Regions from separate parts of the Rhodopirellula sp. UBA1907 genome, predicted to be linked through region 2. Evidence: riboswitches for the same ligand, from Rfam matches in the RefSeq annotation. Region 2 holds a riboswitch; the other holds the start of a gene.
What was found. A riboswitch is a leader RNA that binds a small molecule or an ion and turns the genes downstream of it on or off. The one in region 2 is predicted to bind cyclic di-GMP.
Positions count from the first base shown of each region.

Region 1 (12,406 bases), on a different contig from region 2:
AAACCGCGACTGCATCCGGAAGTTCGGCCGTGTTTCTGACGGCAACACCCAATCAGCCAAAACATCAAAGCGATCTACTGGGTCGAGCTTCGACGCGTGCAGAACTACGCTCTCAAAGCCTTGCGAAAGAACATCTTGTTCCCGCGTGAGCAAGAACTCCAAAACAGATTCGTCAGAACTTCCGGCATTCAAGCCCCGAGAATCTCCAATCGACAGCGACAGAAAGATCGAAGCAACGATCAACAACAGCCGGCAGCGTGTTTGCGACTTCACCAATCTTCTCCCTTATAGAGCGCACTATTTAAGAGCGTCAGAGCGTCCAAACGAGACAATTGTCTCGTTCATCTTGCCTGAGGGGTCTGATTGTACGCCAGTGCCCGCATCCGCGTCACAGAAAAGAGATCGTTGGTGACGAAACACGACGGACGAGTAACAACGCTACAAATGTCGGCCGCGTCGAAAATAACCCTCACACCAACAACTCGAACAACATTCGCTGCTCGTTGACGACTTGGTATTCGATGTTGCTGGCCGTCATGCGGTCCAGCAAGCCTTGGTAGTCGTCTCTTTTGGCGACCTGCAAACCGACGAGCGCCGGTCCCGTTTCGCGATTGTGTTTTCGCGTGTACTCGAAGTGCGTGATATCGTCGGTTGGGCCGAGCACATTGTTGAGGAACTCTCGCAAGGCTCCGGCTCGCTGCGGGAACTTGATGATGAAGTAGTGCTGCAACCCTTCATACAACATCGCTCGATCGCGAATTTCTTCGGTGCGAGTGATGTCGTTGTTGCTGCCGCCGACGACACACACGACGGTCTTGCCGCGAATTTCGTCTGACAATTGCTCCAGAGCCGCGATGGAAAGCGCGCCCGCAGGCTCCACCACCAGCCCTTCGTCGTTGTAGAGCTGCAACATCACGCTGCAGACTTTGCCCTCGGGCACAAGGATCATCTCATCAATCACATGCTGAGCGATCTTGAAATTCAGATCTCCAACACGTCTAACCGCGGCTCCGTCGACGAAGTTGTCGATCTTTTCCAGCGTCACGACCTTGCCTTCACGAAGGCTGTCATGCATGGCCGGCGCGCCCATCGGTTCAATTCCAATGATTTTGGTTTCGGGCGAAAGCTGTTTGAAGATGCTTCCCAAGCCAGAGATCAATCCGCCGCCTCCGACCGCGACCAGCACCATGTCAATTGGTTCCGGATGGTCTTCCAAGATCTCGGCGCCGACGGTGCCTTGGCCTTCGATGATGGCGGGATCATCAAAGGGAGGAATGTAGGTCAGTCCTTCTTCGGCAGCGCGATGTGCTTCCGCCGCCGCATCATCGAACGTGTCCCCGGTGAGAATGATTTCCACATGTTCTTGACCGAACAGCTTGACCTTCTCGACCTTTTGTTTCGGCGTGACCGCAGGCATGAAGACTCGACCATGAATCTCCATCGCATGGCAAGCGTACGCGAATCCTTGCGCGTGGTTGCCGGCACTGGCACAAACCACTCCGGCAGCACGCTGCTCGTCGCTGAGTTGCGACATCCGGTTGTAGGCACCACGGATCTTGTAGCTGCGAACCTCCTGCAAGTCCTCCCGTTTGAGCAGAATCTCCGCGTCATAGAGTGCGGAGAGTCGAGCGTTTCGCATCAACGGTGTGTGGCGAACCACATTGGCGATTCGCTTGCGAGCCGCTTCTATTTTGTCGGCGGCGATCAAAGGGGACATGGTGCTAATCAGGTAGGTGTCAAACGTCGGTCACGCGACGCCGAGGAACTTGCCGTCGCGGTGTTCCGGTGGCAGGTGACGCAGGTGGTGGTTGTGGGTGAGCCGGATCGACTCGAAATTGATTCGCGGCAGGTGAACTCGAATCAGGCGTCGCATTATCGACCGATGTCCCGGCGGCGGCATCGAGGTCACCCAAGTATTCCTCACGAACCTTGGGGTGACGTTTGACTTCATCCGGTGTGCCGTCGATCAACACTTGCCCCTGATAGATCACATAACAGCGATCGACGGTGGTCAAAATTTCGCGAGCCGCGTGGTCGGTGATCAACACGCTGATCCCAGAATCACGAAGTTGTTGAATGACGCCCTGGATGGACTGCACGGTCACCGGGTCGATCCCAGCGAACGGCTCATCAAGCATCACGATCCGTGGATTGGACACGAGGCAGCGAGCGATTTCGAGCCGGCGGCGTTCACCGCCGGAAAGTCCCGCCGCACGACTCTTTCGAATGTGCGTGATGTTGAACTCTTCGAGCAACTCGTTGGTTCGCTGCTTGCGCTGCTTGCGATCCACACCCAGCAACTCAAACAATGCCGAGATGTTTTGTTCCACCGTCAGCTTTTTGAAAACGCTGGGCTCCTGGGGCAGGTATCCCATCTGCCCGTCACGTGCACGACGGAACATCGGCCAGTCAGTGACGTCTTGTCCGCCCAAGTACACACGACCTTGGTCAGGCTGAACGAGTCCGCATATCATTCGAAAGCTGGTTGATTTCCCGGCACCGTTTGGTCCCAGCAAGCCAACGATCTCGGCTTCGCCCACATGCAAATTCACGCCATCGACGACGCGGCGACGACCATAGGTCTTTTGCAAACCAACCGCTTCGAGCACCGGTTCGGGAGATTGCGGCATGACGCCATTTCCCATCGTCGATTCGGTGGGGAAGGATGTCGGTGTAAATTCGTCATTCATGATTCGATTCCTTTCAGTGAATCACTTGATTCGTTGCATCCGGTCCAAGTTGGGCCAAAACGGCAACGGCGACTTCCACGGGTGCGGCCAGAACACCAGCAAAGCCTTGCCAACCAACAAGTCTCGCGGGACGTACGAAACATCTGCGAATTTGTAGGCATCTTCATCGGGACTGTGGTAATTGCCCAACCGAGTCTTGTTGCCGGCCCAGCACCGCGCGTCCAAACTTTCGGGACTGTTGTCGCCCATTGGAAAGAACTGGTCTTCTTCCATACTGAACGAAACCGTGCGGCGATTCTGCCAACCGGGGAAGTCCGACCAGATAGTCGGCTCTGCCATCAGCAATTGTATGTCGCGAACGATCTCGTTCGTTTGCGATCCGGCACCGACGAAGCGTCGCAATGCACCCATGTCGTAATCAAGCATGCCATCGTCGCTGCTGTCGACCGCGATGTAGTACTTGTCCCGATGAATCACCATTTGATTCAGCGTTGCGGATCCGCCGGTCACACCAACGGCGACCGGTGCGGCGTCCAGCGGATTGCCAGGGCCACCGTAACGTGGCTGGTTCTCGGTGACCGGGACGATCGAGTCGAAGTCGAAAGTGGTCGGTGTTTGGAAAGCAACAACTTCGTCATCAATCCAAAGCGTGAGTTCGTTGTCCGCATTGCTGAACCGAAAATCATGTTGTTGGCCGGCACGCACGGATGTTGTCGCGACGGGGTGCTGATTGCCATCGCCATCAAACGCGCGAACTTCTCCATCATCGAGCGTCAGCTTGGCTTCGCCGGTTTTCAAATCAATTTCACAAAGATGCCGCACGCCAGCTTCGACGATTTCAAACGTCAGTTGCTTTGCGTCGGCAGAGGTTTCGATGTTTTGGGAAACGATCAAATCACCAACCCAGTGCATCCCATCGGCACCATGATAGGAACCGCCGAAATCCACCATGCCGCGAAATTGAGCCAGATCACCACCGGATTCATAATCCATTCGGAAAACGCCATCGGATCGAGTTTGTCCAATGAGACGTCTGAAACGAGAAACGTTTAACGGACTGGGCTTCTGGTCATAGACACGATCGGAATCGACATGCAGATACGCGTCGTAGGCGTAGAAGTCGGTCACGAGGCGGCCGCTGTGTGGGTTCACGTCTGCCAATGACTGTCCCGCGATCGCTGCAGCCCATTGTTCTTGGTCTGGGAAATGGTGGAAGTAACGAAGCCACTTGGTTTGTCCGTCTGCGGCCTTCACCGTTGCGGTAAGACCTTCGGTGGACTGGTTGACCGACCAAGAATCCTTCGGAACCGAATCGCCGCCCGGTGTCCAAGGCTGCAACCGTGAAGGGTATCCCGCCTCGATCAACGCCTGTGCCTGATGCTCGCTGTCGTAAACCAAATGGCTCATCGCCATCAATTTCTCAGGTGACTTGCGTTGGATCTCGCCGATCCCGGTCGACGCCTCTTCCGCGTTTTGGCTCGCGTAGACATCGCCGTATCGAATCGAAATGGTTTCGCCGGGCAGGCCAACGAGACGCTTGATGTAGTTTTGCTTTGGATTGACCGGAACCTTGAAAACGATCACGTCCCAGCGTTTGGGTTCTTTCAGCGTGTAGGCAAATTTGCTGACCAGAATCCGATCACCGCTAAACGTTTGGTGATCGGGATCGTTGACCAGATCCAACGGGTTCACGTGCCGACAATTGGGACAAATGCCGCCGACAACGGCTTTTTCCAGAGCGGGCGTGCGATTTTCCAAACTCGCTCCGATTGGGAACTGTTGCCCACATTGGTCGCAAAAAACGTCTTTGTGAGCCCCCATCAGGGCCGGGGCCATCGATCCGGTGGGAATAACGAAGGCTTCTGCAATGAAAGCACGGAATAGCAAAGCCAAGATGAACGCCACCGCAAAGGCCTCCACGGTTTCGCGTCCGCCCTGCAATCGGAAGACGGCGGCTCGTTGCTGCGGAATCGTCAATGCATCGAAAGCCGCCTGGGCCTCCGACACGGGACCGTCCTTACCGGACTTCGATTCGGTCGATGATTTCATGATGTTGGAAAATCGGGGTATTTTGCGAAGGACGCAGTCTAGCGAAAGATCGTCTCGACCGGACCATCGGTTTTTTTCGTCCAAACCGGTGCAATCCCGCCAATGCAGTGGTGGGAACCTCGGCTGGTTTTGGGCGCAGAATCCGACCGAACACACCTGAATAGAGGAAACTGCAAAACTCTTTCACGGACGAAAGGGAGCCTCTGTTCATTCCAGGGATGATTTCTGCCGTGAAACCCGCGATCCAAGCCGCTCGGTCCCCGGCCCACCGCTGGATCCTTCCGTTGATTCTCGGCGTGGCGATGATGGCGGTCCTCTCCGCTCAATCACCGGGCGATCCCGTCGTGGATTGGCCGTCGGTAGATTCTCCGACAATCGCTTCCCCCAGCGATGCAGTCCGGACCGCGGGAATGACGTTGACCTCCAAGGAGGTTTCTTCGCTCGAGCTTGAAAGTCCAGAGCCGATCGAAACGGTTGTCGTCGAAAGTCTCACTGAACCGGTCGGAGCGGAATCGTCGATCAGCTACACGCGGCACCAGGTCATGCAGTGGGCGTATCAGAACTCCCCCGAAGCCAACATGATCGACCAAGAATCCCGGGCGGTCGCTTGCGGAGTCGATTGTGATGACGACGATGCCGTCTGCCAACTTCGCTTGATCCGGTCAGTCTTGGCCGAGATCGCTCTGGGTCGCCGTTCGGACGACGCGGCAGATGCGGCAAAAGCTTACGACCGATTGCTGGCAGCACAGCTCGGCAAGCAAATCGCTCGACAAGGGATCGAGGTGCAAAACCGATTGATCGACTTGGCAAACGAAGCCGATCGATTGGGCGTCCCCGATGGAAACGTCTTGCAACTACAACAAGCCAAACTGGTTTGGCAGGACATGGAAGTCCAACAAACGTTCGCAACGCAAAAGCTGAGACAAGAACTGGCCCGACGCACCGGCCGCCCCGAATCCGAAGTCGCAATCGCGGTGACAATCGATTCGTTGCAATCCACCGAATCCGTCGACGCCGGCAGCAGCGTTGCAATCGCCCTGGAAAATCGCAATGACTTGAAAGCAGTCAAGCAACTGTGTGCAGGCATGCGAACCTGCAACTTGTCCTCGGCACGGCAACTGATGGGTGCACTCAGCCCGGGCGCCGGTTTGGCCATCGCGTCGGCCACCGGAAAAAAGCTGTTTTCGTGTTTCTCACCAGATTCGAACACAAGCGATCTAAATTGCCGCCGTCAACAATGTTCGCTTCTCCGCGAATCGTTGTCGGATGTGATCCGCAACGAAACATTGCAATCGGTCCTCGACGTTCGCCTGGCGAACGCTCGTCTTGGACTGATCGATCGACAATTGCAATGGGCCGAGGAACGGTTGGCTGAAACGACGGCCGCAATCGAACTGGACCAACAACCCGTTGGCTCGGATGACCTGATTCGTTTGGAACTCGCGAAGTTGCGTGGCGATCAACTCGCGCGGCAACTGGATGTTTCATTGGCGATCACAGAGTGGAAACGTGTGCAAGGGATCGTGTTAGAGTAGCCTCTCACGACCATTCCACGATTCGACCACGCCGCCTCACGGTGCGTGGCAAACCGATAGGCCATCGCGATGAATTCGATCTCTCACTACAAGGGAACTGCTGCATCACTCTTTGGTGCGGCACTCCTGATGTCATTGATCAGTGCTCCTGCCCAAGCCGCCGAGGGTGATCCGGTTGCGGTTCGCGTTTCGCCTGGAGGAACAGTAACGATTGAATCGCACTGGGGTTTGAGTGTTGCGGTCAAAGCTGAACTGAAGAACTCGAGTGATTTGTCGCAAGGCGATGCGTCCGCGATTCCAGAGACTGACGCGACGGTGACGGTGGGTGAGACCGGCACCTACCTGCTCAGCCGACCAGCCAACGAAGCCGAAGTCACTTGGCAACCAGTACCCCAGAATGAATTGGAAGCAGATTCAGCCAGTAAGACACCAAACGACATCCAAGTGAGCCATCTGGGCGATACAGCCGTTCATGTTCAGCTGGACGGTGTTGACCTCGTTGTTGCAGGCCTCGGTTGCACTTCCGAAACGCTGGCATCAATAAAGAACATTGATGCGGTCATCGGATCGGACCTTCAACGTTTTGTTGTCGAAGGCCAACCAAAGCCCCCGAGCGTTCGGAACTGGATCTCAGTTTCATCGGCATTGCCCGAATCGGTCCAAGTCAAAACGCAGGATCACAACACGGTTGCCATCTCATCCAAATCGGCTGATTCCGAAACGAAGCCGGCTGTTGTTTGGTGGAACGTCTCGACGAAACCGTGGCAAATGCCCGAGGAGATGGACAAACTCTTCGCCGCGATGAAAAAGTCTCGTGCCGAGTCTCAGGCGGTCTTTGCGGAGCTGACAACGGCTCAAATGAACTTCAAACCCGCCAACGGAACTCACACGCCTCGCTGGAATGTGGAGCACATGATGGGGCGTCAGTTGCTGTTTTTCTCTCAGATGTATCACGAGGCTGACGCGTCGATTCCTGTGATGGATCTAAATCCCGCCCAAATGCCGCCCGACTATAAATTCGCCAACGCGGATTGGAGTGGAGCTGAAGAAGCTCGTCAGATGCAACGCGTCAGCGACTTTTCGCGTCGGTTTGCTTATCTGCTGGATGGATACTCCGTCGACGACAAAGTGCCGGGCAGTCGTTGGCCTACATTGAAGGCTTTGCTGAAACAAATGGATCGGCACTACAGCGAACACACAACCAATACGAAAAAGAAATTTTCGCTGCCCGGATGGCCTAAAAAGTAACTCCGCCGAGTTCGGGTTTGCGGAATATCAAACAGAGGGGCAGTGGTCTTCTATAAGTGCATGCGCCCATTTGTCATTTTTACAATCGCGGCCGGCCGCCTAATCGTTATGACCGGACCAACCCGGCAACTTGCCTCGCCGTTAAGGTTCGGCCAACCGATCTTTTTTGACACCTTCGTTTTCTGTCGTAGTGTTCGGTAGTGAGAAAGTGAATGGCCCAAATGCGGCGGTTCACTGCCACGTCGAACATTCGAAGGTGTGTTGCCTTGGACTGCTCGACTGGGTCAGCCGAAGTTCCCTGACAAAGGCAAACCGTTCGAGAGGACGGCACGCAAAACCACGGGTCCGTGAGTCGGTCGATCGCATTGTTTGCGTTCGGCTTGGCTTCAGGAAAGCCGAGTTGCCGTGGAAAGAACTCTTCGTTGTTTCAACCTGAAACACGCTCGAGTTTGAACCGAGGCTTGTCAGTTTAATTTTCATTGACGAAGGCTGTTGTCACCTGGGTCGGTTCACATCGAATCGACTGACATTTTGTCGCCGGGTTAACGAGACATAATCGTGGCCCCCGTTTTTGTCTGGAGTTAGACATGAAAAAGTTTGCTGAAAACGTTGTTGCTTTCCTGAAAGAAGAAGACGGACCAACGGCTGTTGAATACGCCGTCTTGTTGGCCCTGATCATCGTCGTTTGCATCGGTGCTGTTACCACAATCGGTAACAACGCCAACGCAAAGTTCGGCGAAGCTGGCGATGCAATTGCTGCCAACTAAGTGCTGATCCGGCGGGTCCGTCCCGTCAATTTGGCGACATTCCGAATGGCGGCGAGACCACTCTCGCCGCCTTTCGGTATCGCCCGTGGGGGAGCCCTATTGCGACGACGATGTGGATCGACATGAGACGATCCGCCATTGAGAGATTCGATGGATGTCTTAGCTAACACTCATTTCACACCTTTTAGGTTTGCCCCCGGGCATCGAGCGAATGAACTACCCACTAATTCCCGCTGACGCTGCCGCCCATGTCTGGCAATTAGCCTGCTGTGGCGTGACTTTGCTGTTCGCAATGTTGAGCTGGATGATCGGTCCTCGCTGATCCATCCGTTTTGACCGGAAACCAATAAAACGTTCACCGCCAACTCAAACACCTTCCAATTTGAAACCACCAACGGACGACTCGTTTCACGGACGACTCGGCCGAAGAAACACGGGGAAATCACCATGGACACTCTCCTTCACGGCATCACCGAAAACTGGACCATTTGGTTCGTGACGGTTGTCCTTATCGTTGCTGCTGTCATCGACGGCATGATTTTGAAAGTCCCCAACTGGTTGACTTTCCCGTTCATAATCTGCGGATGGGCACACTGCTTTATCCAAGGCGGCTTTCCCGAACTGGGATACAGCTTGCTCGGCACATTCGTCGGCATGATGTTGCTGTTGCCACTTCGCAACGTTGGCGGCATGGGTGCAGGCGACGTGAAACTGCTCGCTGGCATCGGAGCCTGGTGCGGAACCATGATCACGCTGAAAGCCTTTGCTGCGACCGCCATCGTCGGCGGAATCATGGCAGTCTTCATGATCTGGAAGAGCGGTGCATGGATGAAACACTACGCTCAATTCCTGAAAATCATGGAAGAGTGGCGAACGATTCGCAAACCTGAGCAGCTCGCCGCGATTGCTCGAGAGCGAAAACCGACCATGTACCTGTTGCCATACGGAATTCCGATGGCCATCGGCACGATCATCTACTTCGCCGCCACGGGCCAATTGGTCTGATTCAAATTGAAGATCGAGGGCCGCATGGTACCCCCATGCGGCCTGTCATCATTTGTGCCCCATTTTTCGGGGATTTTCCTCCTAGCGTTGGAAATTCGAAGCAAAAACTCCGTTTGGCAATCTGTAGCGATTGCGCAAAGGGACTCGGTTGCCCCAAGTGTGTTTAGCTCTTGAAGACTCACACCCGATACCGTGAGTGACGCTTCCATTGCGGGCGGTCGGTCATCGATCGAATTCAACGCGAGCAGTCTGTCACCTCTGGTTACCCACTCGATTGCCATGCGAAACAAATCAGTCTTCCTCATCTTGGCCTGCGTTTGCGGCACGATTGCCGCGATCGGCGTTAGCCAATGGATGCAAGCTCAATCGACGGGTCAGAGTTCGGTAGAAACGGTCGAGATCTTCGTCACCGCGAAAACCATTGACATTGCCGAAGAAATCACCGCTGACAAAATCCGTCTCGAACAATGGCCCGCCGATCGTGTTCCGACCGGTGCGAGTGGCAAACTCGAAGACGTCGAAGGCAAATTTGCGCGCCAGCGTTTCTACGAAGGCGAACCCGTGATGCCGGTCAAACTGATGGCTGATGCGAACGGTTCATCCCAAACCATTCCAGTCGGTTTCAGCGTCGTGTCGATGCGAGCCGACCCGGAGAGTAGCGTTGCGACCCTCGTCCGCCCCGGCGACCGAGTGGACGTGATGGCCTACTTCGTCAAAAGCGAATTGATTCCCGAGACGACCGCGAAAACCGTTTTGACGGGTGTGCGAGTCTTCGCCGTTGATGGCCGCACCGAACGCGAAGTCGATTCGGAAGCCGAAGCCAAACCGGCACGTTCAATCTCGCTGCTGATTCATAAAAAAGACACTCCCGCTTGGACCTACGCTAGCGAACTCGGAAAGATTCGCCTGACGCTCGGTAACCCAAGTGACATCAACGAAACAAAAGACGGCGAGACCGACGGCGGTGCCGGGCAAGAATTCTTGCGATGGCTCTCCGATTATCAGATCGCTCAAGCTCAACGCGAAGAAGATAACAATCGCGTCGAAACTCCTGTCGTGAAGCCATCCATCCAAGCACCCAAAAAAGAGAAGAAGCGGGGCTTCAAGATGTTGAAAATGTCCGGTGGCGTGCTGACTGAATACTGGATCGAAGAAGGCTCCAGCGTGCCAAAGGTATTGGCAGAATCAGGACGTGAAGAGCTGGAAGACACAAACACCGACCTGCGAACTCGTCCGGGTGCAGATTATCCCCTCCCTAGCGAGAACGAACTGGATGAACCCAGTGCACCGACCGATTACAGCTACCTGAACGGATCGCAAAGTCCGTTTTACAACAGCGGACCAACGAACCGATCCGAAGGGGACCGTTCGCAATCCGATGAGTTTGGTCCGACCAGCCGCTAACGGCCCGGACGAAAACAAGATCCACCACTGATGCCAAGGCAAGTTCGCTCACAGCGAATCGCCGCCCAGCCCGCCGCTAAATCGACGGACTGATCGCCGAGAGTTCATGGATGAATTCTCGCGGAGATGAATGAATAACTCGACCCGCCCCGGCAAGGATGCCTCAGATGCGAGTGTGCACTTTTCTTATCCGTCGCGACCTATCGGTCTGCTGTCTGCTCGCCACCGCTTTTGGGTTGGTGATGCTCTCGGTTGCTCAACCGGTGATGGCTCAGTCCGCGACGACGCTTGCTTCAGCCGCGGGCGACCATCAGATCAACCAAACCGTTGAGCGGATGGATTTGATCGTGAAGAGCAGTCGCATTCTCTCGCTTGGCGAACGCATCCCGCGGTTCCAAGTTCACAACGAAGAAGTCCTGGGTGCGACCCCGGTTTCTGAAAATCAAATTCAGGTCTTCGGCAAGATCCCGGGTACCACCCAGATCAACCTCTGGGACACCGAAGACAAACTCTACACGATTGACGTCACCGTCGTCGCAGACGCTCGCGAAGTCGAAGGCATCCTGAACTCGCAGTTGCCGCTGGCATCGCTTCGAGTCACGCCAATCGGTGAGTCGGCCATCATCTCCGGCTATGTCACCAGCGTTGACGATGTGGACAAAGCGGTTGCGATCACCGAACAGTTCTACACGACGGTCATCAACAACATTCAAGTGGTCGGTATCCAACAAGTTCTGTTGCATACCAAGATCATGGAAGTCAGTCGTACAAAGCTTCGTGAGCTCGGCGTCGACCTGGCAATCCTCGACGACAATTTCACATTGCTGAACGGCCCCAGTGGAGTCCTCGATGTCGGTGCCGGAATCGTCGAAGGTGACGTTGGCTTTGGTCCCGTTCCACTAGGCGATACGAACCTGCGTTTCAACGTCAACGGTAATTTCGAGGCACTCCTCAATGCCTTGCACGAACAACGCCTGACCAAGCTGTTGGCAGAACCAACTGTTGTTGCCACTCACGGTCGACCAGCACGATTCACCGTCGGTGGTCGAATCCCAACGATTGTGCCCGGACAAAACGGACAAGTTCAAATCACTTACGAAGACTACGGCACAAGCATCGACTTCTTGCCATTCGTCGTCGGCCCAGGACGTATTCGCCTGGAAGTACGACCAGAGGTCAGCGAGCCCGATCCGTCGCGAGCCGTCACCGTCAACGGTACCAACGTGACCGCTTTCACGACTCGCTATGTTGAAACGGCAGTCGAAATGCAAGCGGGCCAAACGTTCGCTCTGGCTGGTTTGCTACAAAGCCGTACCGAATCGACCACTTTGCGCACACCATTTTTGGGAAGTTTGCCTTACGTCGGGACATTGTTCCGCAAGATGCAGGAACGTCGCAACGAGATCGAATTGCTGATTCTGGTCACTCCAGAATTGGTGGAAGCCATGGATCCGCACGAAGTGCCTCGCGGTGGTCCAGGCATGAACTCACACTCGCCTGACGACAAAGAGTTCTACCTCTATGGTCACATCGAAGTGCCAAACTTGAAAGCCAACGATTGCGACAACGAAAACTTGCAACCTGGCATCAACGGCGGTTTCCACGGAGGACAGATGAATTCCGGTCCGATGCTGCACCAGGCACCGATCTACCAGGATTCACTGAACGGTGTCCCTGAGCACGTCTACCCGCAAGGTGAGATTGTCGA
Region 1 covers NZ_DDGH01000060.1:128,902-141,307, reverse strand. The annotation lists gene B2R17_RS13465 (DUF1583 domain-containing protein) at 1-15, opposite strand, end outside; gene ilvA (threonine ammonia-lyase) at 470-1,717, opposite strand; gene lptB (LPS export ABC transporter ATP-binding protein) at 1,737-2,690, opposite strand; gene lepB (signal peptidase I) at 2,712-4,895, opposite strand; gene B2R17_RS13445 (hypothetical protein) at 4,958-6,274, shown strand; gene B2R17_RS13440 (DinB family protein) at 6,344-7,522, shown strand; cyclic di-GMP riboswitch class I at 7,819-7,930, shown strand; gene B2R17_RS13435 (Flp family type IVb pilin) at 8,110-8,289, shown strand; gene B2R17_RS13430 (A24 family peptidase) at 8,737-9,294, shown strand; gene cpaB (Flp pilus assembly protein CpaB) at 9,487-10,698, shown strand; gene B2R17_RS13420 (type II and III secretion system protein family protein) at 10,866-12,406, shown strand, end outside.
Region 1: it holds a riboswitch for cyclic di-GMP, as region 2 does, so the genes downstream of both, B2R17_RS13435 (Flp family type IVb pilin) here and B2R17_RS17985 (hypothetical protein) in region 2, are expected to answer to the same signal.

Region 2 (12,406 bases):
CGATCGTACGGGCAAGCACCGTTGTCGGAAACGAACCAGATCAACGTGTTGTCAAGTTCGCCGGTCTCATCGAGATGTTCGATCAACCGGCCGACTTCTTGATCCACGCGATCGATCATGCCCGCCAACGCCGTCATGCGTTTGTTTTCGAACCCCTTGCGTTTCTCTGTCAACGTCTCCCAAGCGGGGATGTGCGCGGGTCGTTCGCTAGGTTGTGATGTCTTTGGCAACAGGCCCAGTTCGTGTTGACGCAGGACACGTTGCTCACGGATTTTGTCCCAGCCTTCGTCGTAGCGTCCTTTGTACTTGGCGTAGTCTTCCGGCAAGGCTTGCAGGGGTGCGTGCGGCGCGTTGAAGGCGAGATAAAGGAACCACGGATCGACGTTCTCCTCCGCTTCGTTGAGAAACTGCATCGCGTAATCGACATCGGCGACTGTTGTGTAAAAGTCCTTGTCTGGAACGATCCACGGTTCGCCGTTCAAACGGAATGTGTTGTCGCCGCGAAAGTAGTTGCAGGCGCCGCTGAGGTGACCAAAGTAGCGTTGGAATCCGAAGTCAGTGGGCTGTTTGTCGAGGTGCCACTTTCCCGACATGGCGGTGAAGTAGCCATCGGCTTGCAACACTTCGGCGCTGGTGACGGCATGGGCCAGCGAGGTGTCTCCCGCCGCGATGCAGTATTGACCGGTCAGCAACGACACGCGGGAGGAGTGGCATTTGGCGGTGTTGTAGAACTGCGAGAAACGCAATCCGTTGGCTGCCAAGCCATCCAAGTTGGGTGTTTCGATCTCGCTGCCGTAGCACCCCAGATCGGAATACCCAAGGTCATCGACCATGATCAACAGCACGTTGGGACGCTGTGGTGGAGTGTCCTCGTCTGCACCGTGGGCGAAATTCGCAACGCTGAAACAGAGCATCAGGAGTGTGGTGCAGGAGATTCGCCGAGCGTTCATTGCGTGTTTTCCTAGGTCGTCGTTCATTGTCTTCGTCGGCATGTTAATCTGAAAAGGATCGTGGCACCCCTGCCGAACTCACTTGATGCCCAAAGATTAGAACCGAAATATGAACCTCGCGAGGCTGGTCCCATCTCAAACATCGTCTCGATTCCTCCGGTCTTTCCCGCGTTGGGCTGGGGCGTTTTGCTGGATCGTCGTGAGTTGCCAAATCGTCTCAGGGGACGAGTCAAACAACGCCGATTCATCCGTCAGCAGCGAGGCACTCCGACCCAACATCATTTATGTGATGGCCGATGACCTTGGATACGGCGACCTGGGGTGTTACGGCCAAACTCGAATTCAGACGCCGCATCTGGACCAAATGGCGGCAGATGGAATTCGATTCACCGATCACTACGCCGGACACACCGTGTGTCGCCCTTCTCGCTTGACGCTGTGGACGGGCAAGCATGTTGGCAGCACCGGATTGATTGGCAACGCGGCTCGCAATTTGACGGGGGAGCAACCGACCGTGGCCTCGTTGCTATCTCAGGCTGGTTATGCCACCGGTGGGGTCGGCAAATGGGCGCTCGGCAATGTGGATGTTCCCGAAGAGATCGAGAACCCAGGCCATCCGCTCGCCAATGGATTTGATGCTTGGACGGGCTACATGAACCAATCCAATGCCCACAACTATTACCCGCCGTTCCTGTGGAAAAACTACAAGCAGAGTTTCTATCCCGGCAACGTGATCAGCACCGATCCGATCGCTCGCGGTCGCGTTGCAGTCAAACGAGAAACTTATTCGCACGACGTGATGACGGATGCTGCGTTTGATTTCATTCGCGAGCATCAGTCCGATTCTTTTCTATTGCACGTTCATTGGACGATCCCGCATGCCAACAACGAAGGCGGTCGATTGAATGGCGACGGAATGGAGGTGCCGGACTATGGCATCTACGCCGATGAAGGATGGCCCAACCCAGAGAAAGGTTTCGCGGCGATGATCACTCGGATGGATCGAGACATGGGCCGCATGATGGCTTTGTTGGCGGAGCTCAATCTGACCGAAAAGACGCTGGTGATCTTCACGTCCGACAATGGGCCGCATCATGAGGGAGGCCACAGCGATTTGTTCTTCAACAGCAGTGGTCCGCTTCAAGGCAGCAAGCGTTCGATGCACGAAGGTGGCATTCGCGTGCCTTTCATCGCGAAATGGCCGGGGACGATCGAACCGAATTCGATCAGCGATCACCCTTCCGCGTTTTGGGACTTTTTGCCGACCGCGTGCGAGTTGGCTGGTGCGGAACCTCCAGCAGACATCGATGGGATTTCCTACTTGCCCGCTCTGCTGAATCAACCTGAGAAGCAAACCAAGCATCGCTATTTGTACTGGGCCAGCAGCGAAGGCCCGACCTCGGTTGGGCTTCGTTCAGAAAAATGGAAAGCGGTGAACTATCCCGGCGGAACCAAGAAGCGACGCAGCGGAAATGGCAAGCCAGTTGTCAACGAGGATGGTTGGAAACTGTTTGATTTGTCGTCTGATCCGGGGGAGAAAAACGATGTTTCAAAAGAACATCCCGAGGAGCTGGAACGATTGGTCGAAATGGCTCGCGAAGACGGGCTGTTTTGAGGGGATGCCCTCGTTGAGCCGGGTTTGGTGGATTTTTTGCTGCGCGATCGGCGGTCGCAATTAGGATGAAATCGGAGACGTCGCGAATAGCAGCGACCTTCTCCGATCCCACCTGTTTTGACCCACCTTAGAAGATCGACACCATGATGAAGAAGACTTCGACGGCCGCATTCACGCTGGCCCTTTCATTCGCCGCACCCGGTTTCGCGGGCGATTGTTTTCGCAAAACCACCTGTGCCCCCAAGTGCGTGACCGCTCCCGCGTGTCCCACCGAGGTGACGAACTGTTCATCAGTCGCCGGTGGCATGACTGCTCACGACATGGGCGGAATGGACAATCCCAGCGAACTGAACGTCGCGTTGACGACCGAGCTGGTCGCATTGCGAGCTGAAGTCGCGGCGGCTAATCAATCGTTGGAAGAGAAAGACGCTGCGATCGCGGAAGCAAATGAGAAGGTCGCTTCATTGGAAGAGCAGATTGCTGCCTTGAAAGCCGATGTCGCAGCCCAAGCTGAGCGAGCCAAGAAGGCTGAGAAACAGTCTGACGACGCTCGGGAGCTAGCCCAGCAAGCTGAGACGATCGCTCAGCAACAACGCAAAAAGCTTCAGCAAGAAGTCGCAACGTTGAAGAAGGAGATGGAAGCTCAAACGGGTGAATTGCAACAGCAGCTCACCAGCGCGAAGGCCAGCTTGGAAAAAGCCAACGCGGCTTTGGAAGAAGAACGCAAGCAACGTGAAGAAGAGCGTCGCCAGCAAGAACAGAAAGCTGCAGCGAGTGCGAAGGACGAAGAGGAACCGTCGGACGCATCTGATGAGGAAGCTGCAAAATCAGAAGATTGAAGTTTGGGTTTTGAAGGAATGTTCGGCGTTGGTTGACGCAACGCCGAACATTCATATTCAAGCGGTAGTCGTGTGAGCGAGCTCCTGGGAATTCAATTGAAAATCAGTTGCTGCTCTCACGCCGCATGGTCGTGGATCCTTCAATGTTGGTGTGTCCCATCGCGAGAGTGTTTGGTAGCCAGCTGTTTTCGGCGATTGGGATGTAAACGTTGACTGTGACCAATTCCACTCCGGTGGAACCGTCGCTTGTGAAATCGACGGTTGAGCTGCCGCCGCTGATTCCCATCAAACCAAGTTCTTCCTCCACTCGAGAGGAAATTTCGTTCGTCGTTGCCGATGGCTTGATTGCAACTCGAGCGCCCTCGCGGGTGGCATGAATCGCGCTGTCGCGAAGCATGCTGAGTCTTCCAAGTTCGATCAGCCCAAAGGTCAAGAAGATCATCAACGGGGCAATGAATGCGAATTCGACGGCCGCAGCGCCATGACGCAACAAAGACGATCGTCGAGATGTGCTGGCAGTGCATTCCGTCTTCTTGCGAGGGCCTTGTTCCCAAGAGACTTTCGACTCGGCGCGTCTCCGGCGGGCAGGTCTTCCTTTCAATGAACGTTTCATGAGATCAGTCCACCAACATTGCAGGAGAGTACAAGAACTCGCTGTGGACATTGCCTGCGACGTCGAATTCGCACCCTCTCGCAATCATCGGGGTGGGCTGAATCGTTAGGTGCTTCTTCTTCATCGGGCCGGTTAGCTTCACGCTGAGGATTCTCACTCCTTCCCACCGCACGATGGTGTAGTTGGCGTTGTTGCCGTTGCCTTGCACCTTGCGGAAGATCGGAATGATCCTTTTCTCACCGATGATGGAGCTGAGTTCGGCTTTGATTCCCGCACTGATTCCCGTGTCGCCGTTCAAGGACAGTTCGCCGTGTTCATCAAAGACCAATTCACGTCCCAAAGCATCAAAATCATCTTGCGAGATTCCATAGAGAATCTGGCGGCGAAGATCGCTGGTGCTGTTGTTGGATGATCCAATGTCGACAGTTCCACGATTACCAGGAGCACCGGTTCCCGTTGGATAGAGTGAGCATTCGTGGAAGCCGTCGCTTCCTTCCACGACCGATCCGTTGAAGTACATCAAGTCGTCAGAAGTTTGTTTGTCACTGACCAGTTGCCAAGTTTCCTCATCCAGAGCAATGGGCAAGATGTCAATCTTGGTTCCATTGTTCGGTGGACGCTTGAACCCGCTGATATTGTGTTGGAATGCTGCAGTCACGCTTTGACGAAGAGATTGCGATTTTCGACCAGTCAATCCAGCCAGCTGCAACGGAAGTTCGCCATGAGCCGAGTTTGTCAGATGGAGATTGACGCGGACCGCGTTGGCCGACGCCCAATCATTCATTGGCTCAAAGACTTGAGTCGCATGATCGTAAGATCCAATCTCGACCGCGTGATCGACTGAGCCAACATGAGCCTGGATTTGTCCGATGTGATTGGCGGAGCTGATTCGGTCTGCCGAAGACTTTACCTGGTTGACGCCATCGTGGTCCCCGTTGACGCGAGCATCATACAACGCCCAGGCTCCCGCGAGTGCAGCAGAATCGGCGGACCTGGAGAGTTCTGTTCTTGCGGTGTTGATGTAGGCAAATTCTGAAACGACCGCCAGGACTGTGAACAATGCGACACAGAGAATGAGGCCAAAGATTCCCGCGGCGCCGCGTCGGGATTCAGGCTCTTGAATGCAATAGCGGAGTTGGATGATCGATTTGGATGACATTTGATTTCAACTGGATGATGGCAGAACGCGATGGTTGGAGACGAACGGATAATCTTCTGAAGATTCGTCCACTGTGCATTGGCACGATACGTTGATCCGATCGTTCGATCACGAATTGATCGACGTCGGTGTCAGATTGACTGTGATGACTTGGTCACTGCCATCCTCAAAAACGACCCGGATACTTTTCAATCGAATCGAACGAACACGATTGGCTCCGAATCCGATGTCGACATTCGCGAGGCTTGTATCGGGGTGATATTTCATCAGGCCATCACCGCTCTCATGTGGCATTTCAACCAAGTAGTCAGGGCCTCCAAAGGCTCCCCAATCAGCCGACTCACCATTTTTGATCGCGAAGAGATAGCGAGAGTTCTTGACGGCCATGACGGTCGTCCATCGGATGCAGTCGTTGCTCGCTGACCAGTTTTGAAAGTCTCCACCACGTTCGTGGTCGACCGCCTTGTCGTTGACCGCGGCAGTGACGCGAAACCCACCGCTTGAATAGGTTGCATCTGCGGCATAGTTCAGTTGCAACTCAAAGTAGCGAGATTCGTCGTCTCGGTTCGGAAAGACGAAAAACGATACTTGTGGCGAATTGATGTCAGGCTCGGGATCGCCCAGCGTCAGTTCCCAGTTTTCTTCGATGAAGTAGATCGATTTACGATCGTCTGCAGAGACGTCGCTTGGGGTGAGTGAAACCCATAAGCCCAGCAGGCCCGCGAGGAGTAGCTTTGAAAGGGCAAGTTCGTTCCGCATGGTGTGCGCCTTCGGTGTGAGCAGGAAATCCCCCCCGCTCGATGTGACAACCACATCTTCTCGCGATGTCGATAAGCATCCAGGGCGGTCTGGCAGTCCAAGTTTTTCAACATGGATCCATGACTTTGCGTCCCACGTTTACACGTGGTTTGCCGTTTTCTTGAATGTCGAATCGGAAGCCCACAACGTCGCTAACACAAACACTAGGTCACGAATGAGCAGGTGGGCTTTTGTGAGCCATCCCCGGTTGCAGATTGTGCGACTGCGACAGTGGTTCGCCCGCTCGTGCCGGTTGAAACGATTTTGCAGCGGAATGGTCGACTTTTGACCTCTGTTTCCAACGGATTGATGGTGCGATGACTCGCGTGGCACACGGTTGTTGGGAATGGTGTACCCTATAGGGCCCGCCTCTCCCCCACCTTTTGATCGACGGTTCTGTAATGAAGAGTCCGTTCGCCCCGCCCTTGTTTGACAACGTCATCGCTGAACCAATCGGCGATCGATGTTGTTCGCTCGCCAATCGTTGGCCGACCGCTCGATGGATGCTGGCTTTTTTTGGGCTAACCATCGGTTGTGCAGCGATGGTTTCCGCGGATGAATCGAACGAAGAATCCTTTGACTTCTTCGAAGCTCGCATTCGTCCGGTTCTGATCGAGCATTGCTATGAATGCCATGCTAAAGATTCGGATGACCTCGGCGGTTCGTTGCGTTTGGATGTGAAGGAAGGATGGGAAGTTGGCGGTGACAGTGGGCCGTCCATCCGACCTGGCGATCCCGCGGCAAGCGAACTGATGGCGGCGATTCGGTACGAGTCCTCCGAGATGCCACCCTCGGGAAAGCTGCCCGATCACGTGGTGCGAGATTTTGAAAAATGGATTCGCGATGGTGCGGCTGATCCAAGATTGATGTATGAAGAGGAACAGCTCACAAGTTCTCAGTCAAAGTCATTCGACTGGGAACAAGCTCGGCAGTTTTGGGCGTTTCAGCCTCCTCGCTCGAGCGAGTCGCCGGTTGCGTTTGATTCTGATTCCGCGATCGATGCCTACCTGCAACGACGCTTGGACGCCGAAGGATTGACCGCAACTCCGATCGCAAGCCCGAGCGTGCGACTGCGACGTTTGGCGTTTGATCTGACTGGGTTGCCGCCCGATCCTGAAGCGCTTCAACAATTTCAAGCGGATCCCAGCGACGCACATTGGCGGCGATTGGTGGATCGCTATCTCGCCAGCACGCAGTTTGCGGAACATTGGGCGAGGCACTGGATGGACGTGGCTCGCTACGCCGACAGCAACGGCAGCGATTTCAATGCGACGCATCATGACGCTTGGCGGTATCGCGATTACTTGGTGCGGTCGTTTGCCAACGACATGCCGATCGACCGGATAATTCGCGAACAGATCGCGGGTGATTTGATGCCGGCCTCTTCCGATGAAGATCGACGTGACAAGTTGGTCGCCACCACGTTCTTGATGATCGGCACCAAGATGCTGAGTGAACGCAACAAGACCAAGTTGCGGATGGATGTGGTCGACGAGCAACTCGACACGGTCGGACGTGCTTTCCTCGGCATGACGTTTGGTTGTGCTCGCTGTCACGATCACAAGTTTGATCCCATCACCACGCGAGACTACTACGCGATGGCTGGGATCTTTCGCAGCACGCGAACACTGCATGGTGAGTCGCAGCAATACGTCAGCACTTGGGAGAAAACTCCGCTTCCGATTTCGAAGAAGCACAAGGAGTCCATTCGTGAACACGAACAATCGCTGCAAGGCCTCGATCAAGAGATCAAAGCAGTCGAGTCGGAACTGAAGTTTCTCGCAGAGAAGACGGAACTCGAAGGCATCACGATCGATGATGTCGATGCCGTTCGTGAAGGTCACTGGGTTGAATCGACGTACAAATCTGGGTTTGTTGGCAAAGGTTATGTGCACGACGAAAATCGAAACAAAGGGGAGGCGTCGATCCGGTTTGCCGCGGTCTTGCCCAAGGCCGGACGGTATGAGCTTCGAGTTCACTACAACTCCAGCGGCAATCGGGCGTCGAATCTGCCTGTCACGGTGCAGTTGAACGACGAGACTCACAATCTGGTTTTGAATCAGACGGTTCCTCCGACGACGGGCACTTACAGCGTGCTGAAGGAGTTTGACTGCGAGGCGGAAACTCAGTCGCAGGTCACGCTTTCGAACCGTGGGACGGATGGTTATGTGATCGCCGATGCCGTGCAGTGGGTTCAGGTCGATGGCGAAAAGGACCCGGGTGAATCAGACGCGGAGATCGAACAAAACATCGCGATGCGAACCGCGTTGACTCAGACACTCAAGCAACTGAAGTCACAACGAGCCGATTTGGTCGCCAATGCTCCGCCCCCCGTTCCGACCGCGATGGCGCTGGCCGATTTACCGAGCGATGAGCAGGAGGATTGCCCGATTCATATTCGGGGTGAGGTCAGCAATCTGGGCGACATCGTCCCGAGAGGCATTCCGCAGGTCTTCAGTGAATCCACCACCGCGTTTGAACCCTTGGAAGGAAGCGGTCGGTTGGAGTTGGCACAGTGGTTGACCGATCCTGATCACCCGCTGACCGCGCGGGTCAGTGTCAACCGAATCTGGATGCACCTGATGGGCGAAGGACTGGTGCGGACCGTCGACAACTTCGGCGTTCGGGGCGAGAAACCGACTCATCCCGAGTTGTTGGATGCGTTGACGATCGACTTTGTACGCAACGGTTGGCGTCAGAAGCGTTTGATTCGAAACATCGTTTGCAGCGACGCGTATTCACGATCGATGGTTTCGGATGACGACCCGCGAGTCTCACTCGATCCTGAAAACCGATGGCGAGGTCGGGCCGTTCGCAGACGCATTCCCGCGGAAGCGATTCGCGATGCGATGTTGGTTGCTGCCGGCACGCTCGACCCCAGCGGTCGTGAAAACTTGATGGACAGCTATGCGACCTTGGTCAGTCAAAACAACGCCAACTCCAAAGCGACCACCAAGTTTGGGCTGGATGATCCGAAGCGAACAATCTACTTACCATTGATTCGATCCGAGATTCCACCGTTGCTGGCGAACCTGGACGCGGCGGATCCGGATTTGTTGGTTGGGAAACGACCGACAACGAACGTGCCGGCGCAAGCGTTGACTTTGATCGGCAGCCCCGAGGTACGCCGATGGGCGATGCAAACGACGAAGCGAATGATGAAAGAGACAACAGACGACACGCAGCGTGTCCGGTGGGCCTGCGCCGTGTTGTTCTCTCGTGACCCTCGACCGGTCGACGACCAAATCTTGCAAGCTTGGTTGGAAAGCGATGTGGCGAAGGCCATGTCGAGCGACGAAGAACGCTATCGCGAATGGATCGCGGCGATGTTTGCGAGCACCGAATTTCGATTTTTGGATTGAGGCGAAACTGATGAAACTGAACCGTCGAGATTGCTTGGTCCAATCGACTTGGACGACTGGAGCGTTGGCTGTCACCGCGTCGGCGATGCCCGCGTCGAGTGTGTGGGCCAATGGCTCGGATGTGCAGACGCCCGTGCAGCATCATCCAGCGAAAGCCAAGCGGGTGATCTTCTTGTTCATGCATGGCGGACCGTCGCATGTCGACACGTTTGATTACAAGCCGCGGTTGATCGCCGACAACGGAAAGGATTTGCCGTTCGAGTTGCCGCCTCAAATCAGTGCCAAACCGACATTGCTTGCGAGCCCTTGGAAATGGTCGCAACACGGTGAGGCTGGGCTATGGGCAACCGATTTATTGCCGGAGATGAACAAGCATCTGGATTCACTGTGCGTTGTTCGGTCCATGCACACTCGCGGCCAATCGCACGGCCAAGCGGTCGGGATGGTGAACACGGGCAGCGACAACTTTGTTCGCCCCAGTGTTGGTGCATGGATCAGTTATGCATTGGGGGCCGGGCATCCGGATTTGCCGGCTCACGTTGCGATCGCACCCGCGACGGCCCATGGTGGACCTCGCAACTACGGAGCCGCTTTCCTGCCCGCCAAGCATCAAGCGACCGTGGTGGGCAAAAACGGTCAGATTGGCGATGGAAAGATCGCTTACTTGGATGCCGCTGAGGGACACCAGTTTGACTTGGTCAACCAGCTCAACCGCGGCCATGTGCAATCCGCAGGGCGAGACCGAGCGACCGATGGTGCCATCGAGGCGGTGGACTTGGCCAATCGGATGCGAGGCACCGCGCCGGAGGTGATGGATTTGTCGGAGGAAACCGAAGCGACCAAGAAACTGTATGGGATCGGTGAGAAGACGACCGACTCGTTTGGACGCAGTTGTTTGATGGCGCGTCGGTTGGCGGAATCCGGGGTTCGATTCATCACGGTCAGCAGCGGCCAGGTGTGGGACCAGCACGGCAACTTGAAGAACGGTCACCAGAAAAATGCAGCCAAGACGGACCTGCCGATCGCAGGATTGTTCGCGGATCTGAAGCAACGCGGGCTCTGGGAAGACACGTTGGTCGTGTGGGGCGGCGAATTTGGACGGACGCCCGTTGTTCAGGGAAGCAACGGTCGCGACCACAACCCGCAAGGATTCTCAATGGTGCTGGGCGGTGGCGGGATTCGCGGCGGAATCACGTACGGCGAGACCGATGACTATGGCTACTACGCGGTTCGCGATCGGGTTCACATGCACGATTTGCACGCGACGATGCTGCATCAACTTGGAATCGACCACGAGCGTTTGACGTATCCCTACGCTGGTCGCGATTTTCGTCTGACGGACGTCCACGGACGTGTGGTCGAGGAGATATTGGAGTCGTGAACTATGCCCAAACGGCTCACGTGAGTTCTTAGAACGGCAACAGGTAGTAGAGCCAAGCGTTCATACGGATGACGACTTTGCTGATGACGTGAAACGCCTTTCCGTGGTCGGTGTAGATGACCACGTTGCCAGAGGTTCCGACGGCCAGTAGCTGTGCCGCTTCTGTGTCATCCATCACAAACTTGGCCGCAAACTTTCCGCTAGATCCAAGGCTTGCTGCCGACGGCAATGATCCTGTCACTGCGAACTGCCCTTCACCGGTCGCCTGGACAATGTCTTCGACCGCACCCGTGAAAACCTCCCCGGGCCGCGATTTGAAGGTCAGCTCCGCTCGATCGCCGGGTTGAACATTGCACAACAAATTTTGTGGGAAACTTGCCACGAGAATCAACTGCGTCGAATCGACGAATGTCCCCAGTGGAGAGAAAGGCATTGGGACCGCCATCGTTCCTTCTCGGACCATCCAGTTTGTCACGAACCCATCCGAGGGAGCGTAGACGCGGCATTGATCGAGATTGAATTTGGCGTTTGCTAGTTGGGCCTCCAAACTGCGAGCGGTGCTCTCGGCGGCCTGCATCCCCAGCTGAGACTGCAGGAGCGTTGCGTTGGCTTGGTCGACAGAAGCATCGGCCGCATTGAGTTGTTGACGCAGTTGTTGCAACTGAAGCTTGCTGACCGAGCCGGCAAGTCGTTCCTCGGACTTCTCGGAAATGGTCAGCTCAGTTTCGGCGGCTTGTTGTGCAGCGACAGCCCGAGCAACTCCCGCACGAGCGGCTTCGATCGCAGCGTTCAACTGTTCGACACTCTTGTTTGCAGCGTCGAGCGATTCGGAGATTTGGTCGTACGTGTTTTGATATGTATCGGACTGGATCTCAAACAGAAGGTCCTCGCCCTTCTTCAATGGAACATTCGGTTCCGCATGAATCTTCGTGATGGGGCCTTTGACCTGAGGGACCAATTGAACGGTGTAGCGTGAGACGACCAGTTGATTGGAAGTCGGTGCGGAAAATTTCCAATTGATGACGACCGCACCAATCAAGAAAACACCGAGCACGACCATGACCGCCACGTTCTTCGGTGATGGTTTGACCTTCAGGATTTTGTAGATCAATAAAACAAGTGCGATATAGACAATCGTGATAACAGCAATCATGCGAGGTCTCCTTGATTGTTCGCGGCTTGAAGTTTTTCCTCCAGTTCTTCCACGCGTTGTTTCAACACCGTGATTTGCTGCGATTCAGTCGTCGGCGCCGACGGCGGGGTTGGTTGCGAATCTTGGTTGCTAGAAGTGCTGCTGGTCTCGAGCGGATTGCTGCGGAAATCGGTCAACGCCCAGATGAAGGCGATCGGCCAGCCTATTCCGCCCAATGCCATCCCAAGCCAACTGCATGCGTTGATCGCATCGACCTGAGGATGGTTGCGTTTGACGGCGATCTTCTTGGGGATTGAGCCAAGCCAAACGAATACGCTGACGGCGACAAAAAATAGAATCGCCAGAACCAGCCAGGCAAAGTACGTTGCGCCATCATGCATTTTGAGCTCACTTGCAAAGAAAGATTCGTTCGAGTCACCCGGAACCGTGGGCGGATCACGGTTCATGTTACGAAATGATTCAGCCGGGGATGCGAAAAGAAACCTGCGGTTGCGTTAGGGTCGGATTGGTCCCCACCGTGTCTAATCTAGTTTCAC
Region 2 covers NZ_DDGH01000083.1:118,689-131,094, reverse strand. The annotation lists gene B2R17_RS18010 (arylsulfatase) at 1-992, opposite strand, end outside; gene B2R17_RS18005 (arylsulfatase) at 1,150-2,565, shown strand; gene B2R17_RS18000 (hypothetical protein) at 2,709-3,404, shown strand; gene B2R17_RS17995 (TadE family protein) at 3,508-4,017, opposite strand; gene B2R17_RS17990 (Tad domain-containing protein) at 4,022-5,176, opposite strand; gene B2R17_RS17985 (hypothetical protein) at 5,285-5,935, opposite strand; cyclic di-GMP riboswitch class I at 6,016-6,099, opposite strand; gene B2R17_RS17980 (DUF1553 domain-containing protein) at 6,376-9,336, shown strand; gene B2R17_RS17975 (DUF1501 domain-containing protein) at 9,347-10,717, shown strand; gene B2R17_RS17970 (HlyD family secretion protein) at 10,746-11,870, opposite strand; gene B2R17_RS17965 (DUF3302 domain-containing protein) at 11,867-12,250, opposite strand; gene B2R17_RS17960 (hypothetical protein) at 12,392-12,406, opposite strand, start outside.